Regions from separate parts of the Paenibacillus sp. EC2-1 genome, predicted to be linked through region 1. Evidence: predicted binding sites of a transcription regulator. Region 1 holds the regulator's gene; each other region holds the start of a gene.
The links. The regulator Rex, encoded in region 1, represses fermentation and respiration genes when NADH is low (regulators of the CRP and FNR family bind a similar motif). The targets are predictions, from matches to a motif close to TTGTGAAATATTTCACAA.
Positions count from the first base shown of each region.

Region 2: the regulator Rex is predicted to act here: its motif matches at 1,390-1,407, upstream of adhE (bifunctional acetaldehyde-CoA/alcohol dehydrogenase).
Region 3: the regulator Rex is predicted to act here: its motif matches at 1,976-1,993, upstream of ACK8P5_RS12595 (cytochrome ubiquinol oxidase subunit I).
Region 4: the regulator Rex is predicted to act here: its motif matches at 1,401-1,418, upstream of nadA (quinolinate synthase NadA).

Region 1 covers NZ_CP186006.1:2,162,005-2,165,520, reverse strand. Annotated here, with positions in the region: gene ACK8P5_RS10275 (DUF5590 domain-containing protein) at 1-111, opposite strand, end outside; gene ACK8P5_RS10270 (amidohydrolase) at 227-1,528, opposite strand; gene ACK8P5_RS10265 (redox-sensing transcriptional repressor Rex) at 1,515-2,168, opposite strand; gene dinG (ATP-dependent DNA helicase DinG) at 2,205-3,516, opposite strand, start outside.
Region 2 covers NZ_CP186006.1:1,996,711-2,000,226, forward strand. Annotated here, with positions in the region: gene ACK8P5_RS09360 (formate/nitrite transporter family protein) at 1-56, shown strand, start outside; gene ACK8P5_RS09365 (asparagine synthase) at 146-307, opposite strand; gene ACK8P5_RS09370 (Crp/Fnr family transcriptional regulator) at 447-1,166, opposite strand; gene adhE (bifunctional acetaldehyde-CoA/alcohol dehydrogenase) at 1,483-3,516, shown strand, end outside.
Region 3 covers NZ_CP186006.1:2,654,343-2,657,858, forward strand. Annotated here, with positions in the region: gene ACK8P5_RS12580 (serine hydrolase domain-containing protein) at 1-340, shown strand, start outside; gene ACK8P5_RS12585 (aldose 1-epimerase family protein) at 451-1,326, shown strand; gene ACK8P5_RS12590 (hypothetical protein) at 1,422-1,622, shown strand; gene ACK8P5_RS12595 (cytochrome ubiquinol oxidase subunit I) at 2,127-3,494, shown strand; gene ACK8P5_RS12600 (cytochrome d ubiquinol oxidase subunit II) at 3,491-3,516, shown strand, end outside.
Region 4 covers NZ_CP186006.1:65,478-68,993, reverse strand. Annotated here, with positions in the region: gene nadB (L-aspartate oxidase) at 1-288, opposite strand, end outside; gene nadA (quinolinate synthase NadA) at 325-1,263, opposite strand; gene ftsH (ATP-dependent zinc metalloprotease FtsH) at 1,493-3,516, opposite strand, start outside.

The DNA.
Region 1 (3,516 bases):
CAAACTATCCTTGTCCCAGACTGATTTATAAGTTTTATCCCTCTTAATCAGTCCACCATGTTCTTGAGCTGCTATAATAGCCGCATTTTCTTCTTTCCAAACATCAGACATGACATAAGAATAATAAATTTGACAAGCCAATAATATGAGCAGAATTCCAGAAACGCTGGAGAGTATCCACTTTGTTTTTTTCTTCAATCGGCGTTCCTCGCTCCCTTGTTATTCCCTAAAGGGTTAACAGCCGTTCGAACGCACTTTGGGCTTCACGGCGAATCTTCTCTTCATCGAGCGTTAAACAATTACCATTCTTGACGATCTGTTTACCATCGACCCATACATGTTCCACATCCTTCGCACTTGCTGAATAGACGGCATGTGATATGAAATCCGTGTGTGGTAAGAAATGGGCTTGATCCGTATTCAACGCAATAAAATCTGCTTTCATTCCTGGAGCGAGCGTACCAATTTCATCTAAGAATAGAGATTTAGCTCCATAGATGGTACCCATACGAAGTGCTTCCGATGCAGGCACTGCTGTCGGATCACCCGTAACACCTTTATGGATGAGAGCTGCTAAGCGCATTTCCTCGAACATATCCAGGTTGTTATTGCTAGCGGGACCATCTGTTCCTAAAGATACCGTAACGCCTGCTTTAAGAAGCTCTGGCACCCTCGCTACACCGCTCGCCAGTTTAAGATTACTCCCTGGGTTATGAGATACAGCAACCTTATGAGTTGCCAAAATTTCGATCTCTTCATCCGTTAAATGAACTCCATGAGCTACTAAAGTCGGTCTGGAGAATACACCTAGCTTTTGTAAATGAGCTACGGGTCTCAGACCATAATCCTGAACATTCTGCTGTACTTCTGCAGCGGTTTCGGACATATGTGTATGCAGTGGCAGATCCAGATCGTGTGCAACCTGAACAAACTTCTCAATGTAATCTGGAGGGCAAGTATATGGAGCATGTGGTGATATCATCGTTGTTATACGGCCGTCTGCTTTTCCATGCCAATCCTTGGCGAAAGCTGTAGCCTCATCCAATTTATGCTTCTGAACCTCTGGCGAACATAGTCCAATGACACCACGGGTTAACACACCACGCATGCCTGATTGTTCTGTTACTGCAGCGACCTGATCCATATGGTCGTACATATCCAGGAACGTTGTTGTGCCACCTTTTAGCATTTCAACTAGCGAAAGGGAAGAACCCCAATATACATCATTCGCTGTGAATTTAGCTTCCATTGGCCACATTTTCTCCTGCAGCCATACCTGAAGTGCGAGGTCATCTCCATATCCACGGAGAAGTGACATCGCTGTATGTCCATGTGTATTGATTAAACCGGGCATAAAGAAAAGATGCGTACCATCAATGATTTCAATATCGGCCTCGACCTGCGGTTCTTCTTCGCCAAGGTAAGTTATACGATCATTCTCGACGACCATATATCCACGCAGAATAGATTTCTCTTCCTGGAGGACAGCAAAGGTACCATTTTTGATCATCCACTTATGATTCGTCATGTTCGGCATCTTCCTTTCCATTAACTAAGTAATAGGCCAAACTTTGAAGGTCTGTCGTGAAATCCGCCGTATGGATGCGAATTTGTGGTGGAGCTTTCAGAATCGTTGGAGCAAAATTGAGAATCGCTTCAATCCCCGCTGATATCAAACTATCTGCTACAGCTTGCGCCTCGACATCGGGCACTGTAATAATACCGATCCGAATTCCCTTCTCCTTAATCGTTGAAGTCAATTCTTCCATAGGCTGAACCACAATATTGTTAATGGATGTACCCACTTTCGGAGTATATGCATCGAATATAGCAACAATCTTCATGTTATCTTTCAAGAACGCGTTGTAGTTAGACAAGGCATGACCAAGATTACCTGCACCAACAAGCACTACATTAATCTGCTGATCAAGCTTCAATATATGGCGGATTTTTTCAATCAGGTATGTGACATCATAGCCAATTCCCTTTCTACCGAAATCTCCAAAATATGCAAGATCCTTGCGAATCTGTGCTGGGTTCAAGTCTAGTTTTTGTCCTAACTCTTGCGAGGACACGGTTGCTACCTCCCGAACATGAAGTTCGTTTAGGTAACGTAAGTAAACGGGCAGTCTGCGTACTACGGCCTCCGAAATTTTTTCCGATTTCATGCATGCTCCCCCTAATAATAAACTCAAAATAATATTCTAATGTTCCTGTTCCTTCCCCATCCACTCCGTGATCCGAGAAACCATTTGCTCTGTTGGCATATGCTCCATCTTCGGTCCAGGTAGTGAATACAAGAAGTGCTTACCATAGTATGATTCAATTACACGGGTATCATATACAATGACGATTCCTTTATCTTGTGCTGTTCTTACAAGGCGTCCGAAGCCTTGTTTAAAGCGAATAACAGCCTGTGGCACAGATAACTTCATGAATGGATTCTTCTTTTGTTGCTGAAGTAATTCACTCTTCGCCTCAACAAGCGGATGATTTGGCGGTTGAAATGGCAAACGGACAATAGCAAGGCACGTTAGAGCCTCCCCTGGAATATCAACACCTTCCCAGAACGAACTAGTTCCCAAAAGAACGGAAGCACTGCTATCCTGAAACCTGCGAATCAGCTTCGTTCGACTCGTTCCATCCATGCCTTGTCCAAGAACAGCGATGTCACTAGATGACAAGGCTTCTTTCAAAGGCTCATATACCTGACGAAGCATACGGTAAGAGGTGAATAGCACTAACATGCGCCCCCGCGTCACCATGGCCGTATCTGACAGAGATTGGACCAAAGTATTTACGAACAAAGGATCTCCGACGGTTCCCTTTACGCTCGGAAAGTCTCTCGGAATTAACAATAATGCCTGCTCCCGGTAATTAAAAGGAGAAGGAAGTTGAACGGTGTTTAATCGTCCCTGTTCCGAAGCTTCTTGAAGTCCCAAGTTATCAATCATATACTGAAACGATTTATCTACAGATAGGGTAGCAGACGTTAGGATCACACTCTGTTTCTTATCAAAAAACAATTCCTTCAGCTGACTACTTACATCAACAGGCACCGCGTACATCTGCAAAGATTTGCTGCGGAAATTCCCATTGGCCTCCATCCAGTAAACAATACCGTCATCATTCAATGTCATAAAAAATTTCAAATTCTCACGATGGGAAGCCAAATCCTTAAAGAGCCCATTAATATCTGTAATCAAACTATCTGCACTATAATCATCCAGTTCTTCTCGAATCTCAGAAGTGAGCCGATCACCCTGACGAACCACTTCACCTAAGGTTACATATATTTGATTCTCAAGTTCTGTTAAGCTAACCCAATCCTTAGGTTTCTTAGAGGGCGATAGACGAAGTGTAAATTGCCCCACCTCACCTGAAGCATCTCCACGCTCAGGTAAAAGACCAAAAAGGAGATCATTTAGGCGATCCCAACTCTCCTTAACCGTTAGAAGATCAGGATAGATCCGATCAATGACTAATGTCCAATCCCCTGCCTTCTCATGTGCTGAG
Region 2 (3,516 bases), 170 kb from region 1:
TCGTTGGGATGGCATACTGGTTCATTTCGCCGGTAAAAGGAAAAAAGATAATGTAATTTACATCAAAACATAAAGAGAAGGGACGTTCTAAAGCCAGATGTGTGGCTTACAGAGCGTCCCCTTTGGTTATATCCTCCAAAACAGTCTACCGGTGTTCTACTAAGTCAATCGCACCCAGTACGATATGGGCAAGACCGAACCCGAGAATTCCCGTTGCGGCAAGTTTGTACTTACTGCTGCTAAATAGAGCGGCGCCAGAAGCAGATACTACTGTTCCAAGAACGGCAGGAATCAAACCTTCTCTCATGCGAAACACTCCCTAGTGATTGATTTGGAAAGACCTCGTTATTGTGGACTGTGTATCGTTTTTTATGCACACCATAACAAAAAGACACCCAGAATCACATTTCATATTCGGGTGTCTTTAAGCTATCTATACAAACAGATTAGATCCGGCAAATTTCATGCGGGCATAGTTCACAGTGGCATATTTCTTGAAGTGCAGCTAAGTCTTTAATAACGATCATCCCGCTGATATATTCCACAACATCTTTCTTACGAAGATCACTGAGCATTCGGTTTACGCTCTCACGAGTAGCTCCGATCATATTTGATAGATCTGTATGTGTAATTTTCTTATTAATAAGAATCGATTGATCTTCAAGCGTCTCACCATAAGTGTTACTAAGACGGATCAGCGTTGAGCTAAGGGCACCCGGTTTACCATACATCATAAGGTCTCTAAATTTCGTTTGTGTAATACGATGATGGATTCCCATCCATTTCATAAAGTCGATCGCAAAATCACAGTGTTGGCAGATAAGGATTTCTAAATCTTTATGTTCAATGACTCCGACTTCACTTTCTTCAAGAACTTCAGCCGAGAAGCTGTGCTTCGTGCTAAAGAATGGATCCGCCTGACCAACCATGTCGCCAGCTTGATACATATATAGTATAAGTTCTTTTCCTTCGTCAGTCGATTTCGTTAATTTAATACGCCCACGCTTAATGTAATATAATTTATCTGAAAAATCACCTTCCCAGAAGAGATGTGATCCTTCCGGTATGATACGATCCTTCATGCTTACAAGCAGACGATTTAGATTTTGCTCCGAGAAACAGCTGGTATTTCCTTGGGTTACCATGACACTATCCAATGTTTTCATGTCTATATCCCCTAACTCCTTCATATTTTCGGTTAAATTTAAATTAATTATAACGTGAATACATTCACTTGTGGGGGAGGAAACCAAGGTAAAAGTGGCGAAATTTCAAACATTGTGATTATTTTCACTTTAAACAAGGGGGAACAAGTGCAAGAATACACAGACAAATGCATCATAGAAGCGATGTAAGCGTTTCAAACCATTTCAGAAAAAACATTTAACTTTGTGAAATAATTCACTATCTTTTTAGAGATCCCTGTGATATGATCAAGGTGTAGAGAGATAATAAACATTTTTTTACAGGAGGATGAGGGGAATGGCTATCAAGAACAATGGAGTTACTCAGGTAAAGGAGCAAACAGCAGGTGAGTATATTCAGGGTTTAATTGACAAAGCGAAACGCGCAAGTGAACAGTTTAAAGCTCTCAACCAAGAGCAGATTGATGGGATTGTTCAAGCAATGGCACTTGCAGGTCTAGAGAAACACATGCATTTAGCTAAATTGGCAGTGCAAGAAACTGGGCGAGGTGTCTATGAAGACAAAATCATCAAGAATATGTTCGCTACTGAATACATCCACAACAGCATTAAATATGATAAAACCGTTGGCGTAATTGAAGATAATCCATACGGTAACTATCAGAAGATTGCTGAACCTGTTGGGATCATTATGGGGATTACACCTGTAACGAACCCAACGTCAACCACCATTTTTAAAGCTCTCATATCCATTAAGACGAAAAATCCAATTATCTTCGGGTTCCATCCATCCGCACAACAGTGCAGCCGGGAAACAGCCAAGATATTGCTGGAAGCAGCGGTGAAGCACGGTGCACCGGAAGATTGTATTCAATGGATCGATGCTCCATCCATGGATAAAACCAATACACTAATGAACCATCCTGATGTTGCATGTATCCTGGCAACTGGTGGATCTGCAATGGTTAAGGCCGCTTACAGCTGTGGTAAACCAGCGCTTGGAGTAGGACCTGGTAACGTGCCATGCTTTATCGAAAAGTCTGCCAATCTTGATCAAGCCGTTAATGACCTTATCCTCTCGAAAACTTTTGACAACGGTATGATCTGTGCATCGGAACAGGCTGTTATTATAGAAGAAACTATTTTTGAACAAGTGAAGAAAAAGATGATTGCTAGCGGTTGCTACTTCGTGAATAAAGAGGAAGCTGCTAAGCTAACCGCTGGTGCTATCGTAGCAGATAAATGTGCCGTAAATCCGGCAATCGTAGGTCAACCAGCAACGAAGATCGCTGAAGCATGCGGTATTGAAGTGCCGGAAGGAACGAAAATCCTTGTTGCTGAGATTGAAGGTGTAGGACCGAAGTTCCCATTGTCGGCTGAAAAGCTTAGCCCAATTCTAGCTTGCTACAAAGTGAAGAATGCAGAGCAAGGGATAGAACGTGCTGCTGAAGTCGTTGCTTTTGGTGGTATGGGTCACTCTTCGGTAATCCATTCGAACAATGATGAAATCATTCAAAAATTCTCGAATCGTATGCAAACTTGCCGTGTGCTTGTGAATCAGCCATCTTCGCAAGGCGGAATTGGTGATATCTATAATACTAACCTTCCATCGCTTACACTCGGTTGTGGATCGTATGGACGCAATGCAACATCTTCGAACGTAAGTGCTGTCAATCTCATTAACGTGAAAAGGGTGAATCATCGTACGGTGAATATGCAGTGGTTCAAAGTGCCGAATAAAATCTATTTTGAAAAAGGATCAACACAGTATCTTGCTAAAATGCCGGACATTACTCGGGTAGCGATTATAACGGACCCCATGATGGTAAAACTCGGATATGTGGAGAGAGTTGAACATTATCTGCGTCAGCGTCAGATTCCTGTTGCTATTGAAGTATTCTCTGAAGTAGAGCCAGATCCATCGACAACAACGGTTGAACGTGGTGCTGAGATGATGAAGAGATTCCAACCTGACTGCATTATCGCACTTGGTGGGGGATCGCCGATGGATGCTGCTAAAGCGATGTGGTTGTTCTATGAATATCCAGATACAGATTTCAATAACTTAAAACAGAAATTCATGGACATCCGTAAACGGATTTACAAATACCCTCGTCTCGGTCAAAAAGCGAAGTTTGTTGCGATTCCAACAACATCTGGTACAGGATCGGAAGTAACCTCGTTCGCAGTTATTACCGATAAAGTGCTTGGAAATACGAAGTATCCTTTGGCTGACTACGAGTTGACACCTGATGTAGCGATTATCGATCCGGAGTTTGTATACAGCTTGCCAAAAACGGCTGTTGCCGACACGGGTATGGACGTTCTGACACACGCGATCGAAGCTTATGTATCGGTTATGGCAAACGAC
Region 3 (3,516 bases), 490 kb from region 1:
AAGTCACCTCCCTATATGGATCGGTAATTCAAACCGTTATTTTGGCTGGGGTGAGGATAAACTTCTAGATAAAGATATCCTCTGGCATAACGGGGGTACAGCTGGTTTTAATAGTTATCTAGCTTTCAACAAGGAACTCCGTGTAGGAGTTGTATTGCTATCCAATTATTCTTTTTTCTCAAATTCTCTTATGGACTATTATGTTGCTCAATTACTTAAATGGATTACTAAAAAAGAGCCTACTCAAGGAACTATGATAGACTCAACAGGCAAAAAAATACTTGAAGCAATCATAAGTAGAGAACAGACACTAGAGTCACGGAAAACGATAGCTGAGTAAGCTCGAAGAAACGGCAGCCGATGAATTGGCTGTCGTCTTCTCATCTCCTTCACGAACTTTGATATAATAAGGATATCTGTACTATAAGTATGAAAAGGGAGTATACAACCATGAATAAGATTTTGCGCAGTAGCTCGGCAGAAGCTGAGATTAATACCCTTGGGGCCGAACTGATCAGCTTCAGAAAGCTGGATCCGGAAGCTGAATATATCTGGAGCGGTGACGCCACGTATTGGACAGGCCGTTCTCCGGTGCTGTTTCCCATTATTGGTGCGGCCCGGAATGGAGAAATTAAGGTGGACGGCACAGCCTATAAGATCGGCAATCACGGATTCGCAAGACGCAGCGAATTTACGCTGGTCCAAGAAAGTGACACTCACGCGGTTTACCGTCTCTCTTATGATGAGAAAACCCTTGCCAGTTATCCATTTAAATTCAACCTATTTATTACATACAAACTGAATGCAAGCACACTGGAACTGAGCTACCGGGTGGAGAATAGTGATGAACAGGATATCTTCTTCCAGCTCGGAACTCATCCGGCGTTCAATTGTCCGATGGATGACAAAGGTAGCCTAAGCGATTACTATCTAGAGTTCGCTGAATCGGAAACCCTTGAAAGGTTGTTCCTGAATTCAGACAGCCAGCTGATCAGCGGTAAATCGGAGTCCGTTCTGAAACAAGAGACCATCCTGCCGTTATCTCATGAAATGTTCGCCGAAGGCGCATTGATTTTCCGAAATGTGAGGTCTCGGCAGATTTCGCTTAGAAGTAAGCAGTCCGCTAAAAGCGTAGTTGTCACTTATAAAGGTTTCCCTGACCTCGGCATCTGGCAGCCTCTGAACGCTCCCTTTGTATGCATCGAGCCTTGGCATGGAGTAGCAGATATGGACGTCTTCGAAGGTGAACTTCAAGCTAAAGAGGGGATCATTACCCTGGCGCCGGGGGAGAACTTCACAAGTTCCCTGATTATAGAAATTAATTGACGATTCGAAGATATATGCAGGGTCCTCCACTGGTGAAGCTTGGCTTCATATCATTGCAATAGGTTCAATTTTAAAATTTGAATTTGGAGGAAACGATGAAAAACAATAATCATAAATTTTTATCCGTATTTCTTGTTGCTGGATTTATTATTGGGGCTTGTCTAGGCATGACAGTAAGTAGCTTCTTAGACCTTAACCTAGGTTTCAGTATTTCACTGGGGTCAGGTTTTGGAATGTTAATAGGCATTGTGATTGGTTCCGTAATCGATGATGAACGACAGAAAAAAGAAAAGTAATTCCAGTTAGTTTCTATGTTTGACTATAGATTTAGCCGTTTTATAACAACAGTGGACCAGAGGAGTATTATACTTCTCGGTCCATTTTTTGTAATTATGACACTGTCCACTGTGATGTTTTTCACTAAGTTGTCAGAAAAGGTTGACCTTTTCTTGAACATTCAAGGACGAACATGTGTCAGTGATTGAATTCGTGGTGAACAAAGATATAATAGCGGTACGATCAGGTTTCGCACTCGGACATTTGCCTGCATTCCATACCCGATTAATAAAGGCTCATCAGATCTCTGTTCACTAGCTAAGTACGGTATGACACAAGAATGATGTGGGCGCAGCCAATGTAGCATCTTACTTTGTGAAAAAAATCTCTTTTTACATAGTTGAGATCGAGGGACGGACACCTTTATCACCCGGGTATGGATTGTGGTGAACGACGGGCAGACCTGTTCAAAGAATGAATTTACCCCAGGATGAAACAGAAGTTTGAAAGGAGGCAGTATTATTTTGGAAATGGATACGGTACTGTGGAGCAGGCTGGTGACAGGTTTGACACTCGCATTCCACGTGATTTTTGCAACAATTGGCGTCGGTATACCATTAATGATTGCAATTGCAGAGTTCATCGGGATCCGCAAGAAAGACCCCCATTATACATTGATGGCGAAGAGGTGGGCGAGGGGATTTGTCATTTCGGTTGCGGTAGGTGTCGTGACCGGTACAATCATCTCCCTGCAGCTGGCCCTGGTATGGCCGAACTTTATGAAGATGGCTGGAAACGTCATTGCACTGCCGTTATTCATGGAAGTGTTCGCATTCTTTTTTGAAGCCATTTTTCTGGGCATTTATTTGTATACCTGGGATCGATTCAAAAACAAGTATATCCACTGGCTGCTGACGATTCCAATTGTGGTCGGGGCAGGCATGTCTGCTGTGTTTATTACGACGGTAAACGGATTTATGAACCAGCCTGAAGGTTTTGTATTGGAAGCCGGTCAATTCTCAGCGGTTGATCCGGTGCAAGCGATGCTGAATACGGCGACGTTCTCCAAAGTATTCCATGTGTTAAGCTCGGCCTATTTGACAGGGGCAATCCTATTAGCCGGAATTGCGGCCTTTGCGATGCTGAGAAAAGGAATTTCTCCTTATCACAAAAAAGCCTTGAACCTCATGATGGCTGTTGCCTTGTTGTTCGGCATGCTGAACACGCTCGCCGGGGATGTGTCCGCCAAGTTTTTGGCTGAGCATCAGCCGGAGAAGCTTGCGGCGGCAGAGTGGCATTTTGAGACGGAAAGTGGTGCGGACCTGATTCTAATGGGTTGGCTGAATGCCGAGCATGAAATTCTAGGTGCCTTGCATCTGCCGAAATTCCTTAGCTTCCTGGCCTTTGGCGACTTTAACGCAGAGGTAACGGGGCTGGAGGAATTCCCTCAGGATGAATGGCCTCCGCTTCTCGTGCATTATTTGTTTGATTTAATGGCAGGAATCGGATTTGCACTGGTTGCTATTTCGCTACTTTATTTCTTGTTTAAGATCTGGAAAAAGCGCAATGAGCTGAACAAATGGATGCTTTGGCTTATCGCACTCTGCACACCGCTCGCCTTTCTGGGTGTTGAGCTCGGCTGGTTCTATGCAGAAGTTGGGCGACAGCCATGGATTATCCGAGGAATTTTACGTGTAGAGGAAGCGGCTACGACTTCACCGACGGTAAGAACTTTATTCTTCGTCTTCTTGCTACTGTACATCGTACTTGGCATCATGTGTGTCGTTGTATTAAGACGCTTGTTCAACAATAAGCCAGCAGAAGTTGAGATGGAGAAATGGTTAAAAGAAAATCCTAATCAGACTATAGAAAAGGGGGATCCTGCACAATGAGTTACGAATTGATTGGCATCAC
Region 4 (3,516 bases), 2.1 Mb from region 1:
CAGCACATCAACAGCCTCAGAGGAGCATAGGCCAGCACCTGCCAAAAGCGTATCATGTCGATGATATGCAGGAGAGTCATCTTCTGCCGTTACAGCCGCAATGCCGCCTTGGGCATATCGCGTATTGCTCTCTAACAGTGATTTCTTGGTGATGAGCAGTACGCTTCGGTCCGTACTCGCTTCAATCGCCGTATATAATCCGGCAATACCTGAACCGATCACGATCACATCCGTTTCAATCACCGGTAAATCCTGCAGATCAAAATCAATCAAATACTGCGGTATCACGTGATTCACCTGTCTTTTAGCGAAGAGTAGCGCATGCTACTTTACTTGTAACATGCGCTCTAATGAGGTTCTAGCTTTTTCCGCAACAACGGGCGGTACATAAATTTGAGGCTTCATGGTCTCAAGACATTTAACCAGCTTCTTAAGATTATTTACTTTCATATTCGGACATACAAGAAACTTTGTTGCAAAGTGGAACGATTTATCGGGACTATCTAGACGAAGCTGATATCCTGTACCATCTTCTGTTCCAACAATGAATTCCTTGCATGAGGAGTCTCTGCAATATTCGAGAATAGCCGTTGTACTACCTACAAAATCACCCATTTCAACGACTTCTGGACGACACTCGGGATGAACAACAAATTCAGCATTCGGATATTTAGCTTTCATCTCAACGACATCCTTAACGGTCAGCATATCATGCGTATTGCAATAACCTTCCCAGATGATTAGCTTTTTGTCCGTATGCTGCTGAACGTAGTGGCCGAGGTTTTTATCTGGAACCCAGATAATCTCATCAGAATCGACAGATTGAATCACCTTTACTGCGTTAGAAGACGTACAGCAAATATCTGTCTCTGCCTTGATCTCAGCTGAAGAGTTAATATACGTGACCACTTTAGCATTTGGGTGCTGCGCTTTCAATTTACGAAGTCCATCCACGTTAACCATATCTGCCATAGGGCATCCTGCGCGTTCATCAGGTATGATCACCGTCTTATTCGGGGCTAGAATTTTCGCACTTTCCCCCATGAAGTGTACACCACAAAATACGATAACATCAGCATCCGTCTGAGCAGCCTTCTGGGCAAGCAAGAACGAATCCCCCCGGAAATCAGCTACTTCCTGAATTTCATCCCTTTGATAGTAGTGCGCCAAGATAATAGCATTACGTTCCTTCTTCAACTGCATCAAGCGTTCGCGCAGTTCACGGTTTTGTTCCGCTTTACGCTCCAATGCCAAAGCTTCCACGAGCGACCCTCTCCCCTTATGTATTGCGGCCCATTACATGACCGCTGTTGAACATACTCAAGATGCTGGTATCCCCTTTGTGAAAGGAAGCACCTTTCGTTTATCACCTAATGTACACAAGGTTCGAATGACTGTCAATGTGACAAGAAGCACAAAAAGAACCGGAAAACGAATGATCGTTCTCCGGTTCTTTGTTTTTATTCGGAATGCGATGTTTTTATCGCATTTATTATGTCAATCTGTTGTTACCGTTGTCCGATCCATCTGGAGGTGTATTGTCGTCCGGACCTTTACGTTCTGAATCATTACCCTCTAATGGATTGTTCGGAATATCTTCGCTTGATTTAGGCTGTTCAACCTCATCTTTGCCTTGAATCCGAACACGAACGTCACCAATATTATCGATGATTGGCTCTCCATTCTCGGATGATCCTTGACCGCTGTCTCCTGAATCTTTGTCACTGAGAGCACCTGTCTCAATCAATTGCTTGATTTGCTCAAGTTCCAGTGTCTCTTCCTCAAGGAGTGTATTAGCAATCAGGTGAACTTCCTTAGCATGCTCAGTGAGCACCTGCTTACACTTCTCATAACAATCATTGATGAAGCGTTGCATTTCCTGATCGATTTCATAAGCGATCTGATCACTGTAGTTCTGCTCATGTCCGATATCACGGCCCAAGAATACTTGACCTTGTGATGTACCGAACTGCATCGGTCCGAGTTTCTCACTCATACCGTATTCCACAATCATGCTGCGGATAATGCCTGTCGCCTGTTGGAAGTCACTGTAAGCACCGGTTCCGATTTCACCAATGAACAGTTCCTCCGCTACACGGCCACCAAGCAAACCGGTAACGCGGTCGAGAAGCTCTTGCTTCGTTACAAGCATACGATCTTCTTTAGGCATCATAATTACGTATCCACCAGCGCGTCCACGCGGAATGATCGTTACTTTATGAACCATATCAGCATGCTCTAGGAAATAACCAACAATGGTATGACCTGCTTCGTGATAAGCTACGATACGCTTCTCGCGGTCACTGATCACACGGCTGCGCTTCTCAGTACCAACAATAACGCGGTCGATAGCTTCATCTACCTCACGCATGGAGATGTCTTTACGATTACGACGTGCTGCAAGCAATGCCGCTTCGTTCAGAAGGTTCTCCAGATCAGCACCGGTAAAGCCGGTCGTCCGTTTCGCAACGATATCGAGCTTAACGTCTTTCGTAAGCGGCTTGTTACGTGCGTGAACTTTCAATACTGCTTCACGGCCCTTCACATCCGGACGGTCAACCGTAATCTGACGGTCAAAACGACCTGGACGAAGCAGGGCAGGGTCAAGAATATCTGGGCGGTTTGTCGCAGCTACGATGATGATACCTTCGTTAGCCCCAAAGCCGTCCATTTCTACGAGCAATTGGTTGAGCGTCTGCTCACGTTCGTCATGTCCGCCGCCAAGTCCTGCGCCACGTTGACGACCAACCGCATCAATCTCATCAATAAAGATAATACATGGAGCATTCTTCTTCGCGTTCTCGAACAAGTCACGAACACGAGATGCACCGACACCGACGAACATTTCAACGAAGTCAGAACCGGAGATACTGAAGAATGGTACGCCTGCTTCACCCGCAACTGCACGAGCTAGGAGGGTTTTACCTGTACCTGGAGGGCCCACAAGAAGCACACCCTTAGGAATACGAGCACCTACTGTGTTAAATTTACGCGGATCTTTAAGGAAATCAACAACTTCAACGAGCTCTTGCTTCTCCTCGTCAGCTCCTGCAACATCCTCGAACGTAATCTTCTTCTTCTCTTCATTATATAGACGGGCTTTACTCTTACCAAAGTTCATCACTTTGCCGCCGCCGCCTTGAGCCTGGTTAAACAGGAAGAAGAACAGAACAAACATGATTACGAGCGGAATGAAAGATGATAACAATGTCAGCCAAATACTCTGGCCTTCCATTTTCTTAACGTTGAACTGAATCTTATTCTGTTCGCTCGCTTGAACAAGTTCATTCATCGCTTCATCAGTGGCTGGGATATAGGTTGAGAAGTTTGCTGACTTATCTTCGTCAACTTTCTTATATTTACCGGTTACAAGATATGCATAACCGTCAAATTGAGCCGTTATTTCTTCAATGTTGTTGGCCTTAATTTCCTGCCGCAGCTGATCATACCTAGGGGTATCGGCTACTTCGTTGCCGTTGGTAACGAACTGTACGATGCCCACCACGACTAAAAATA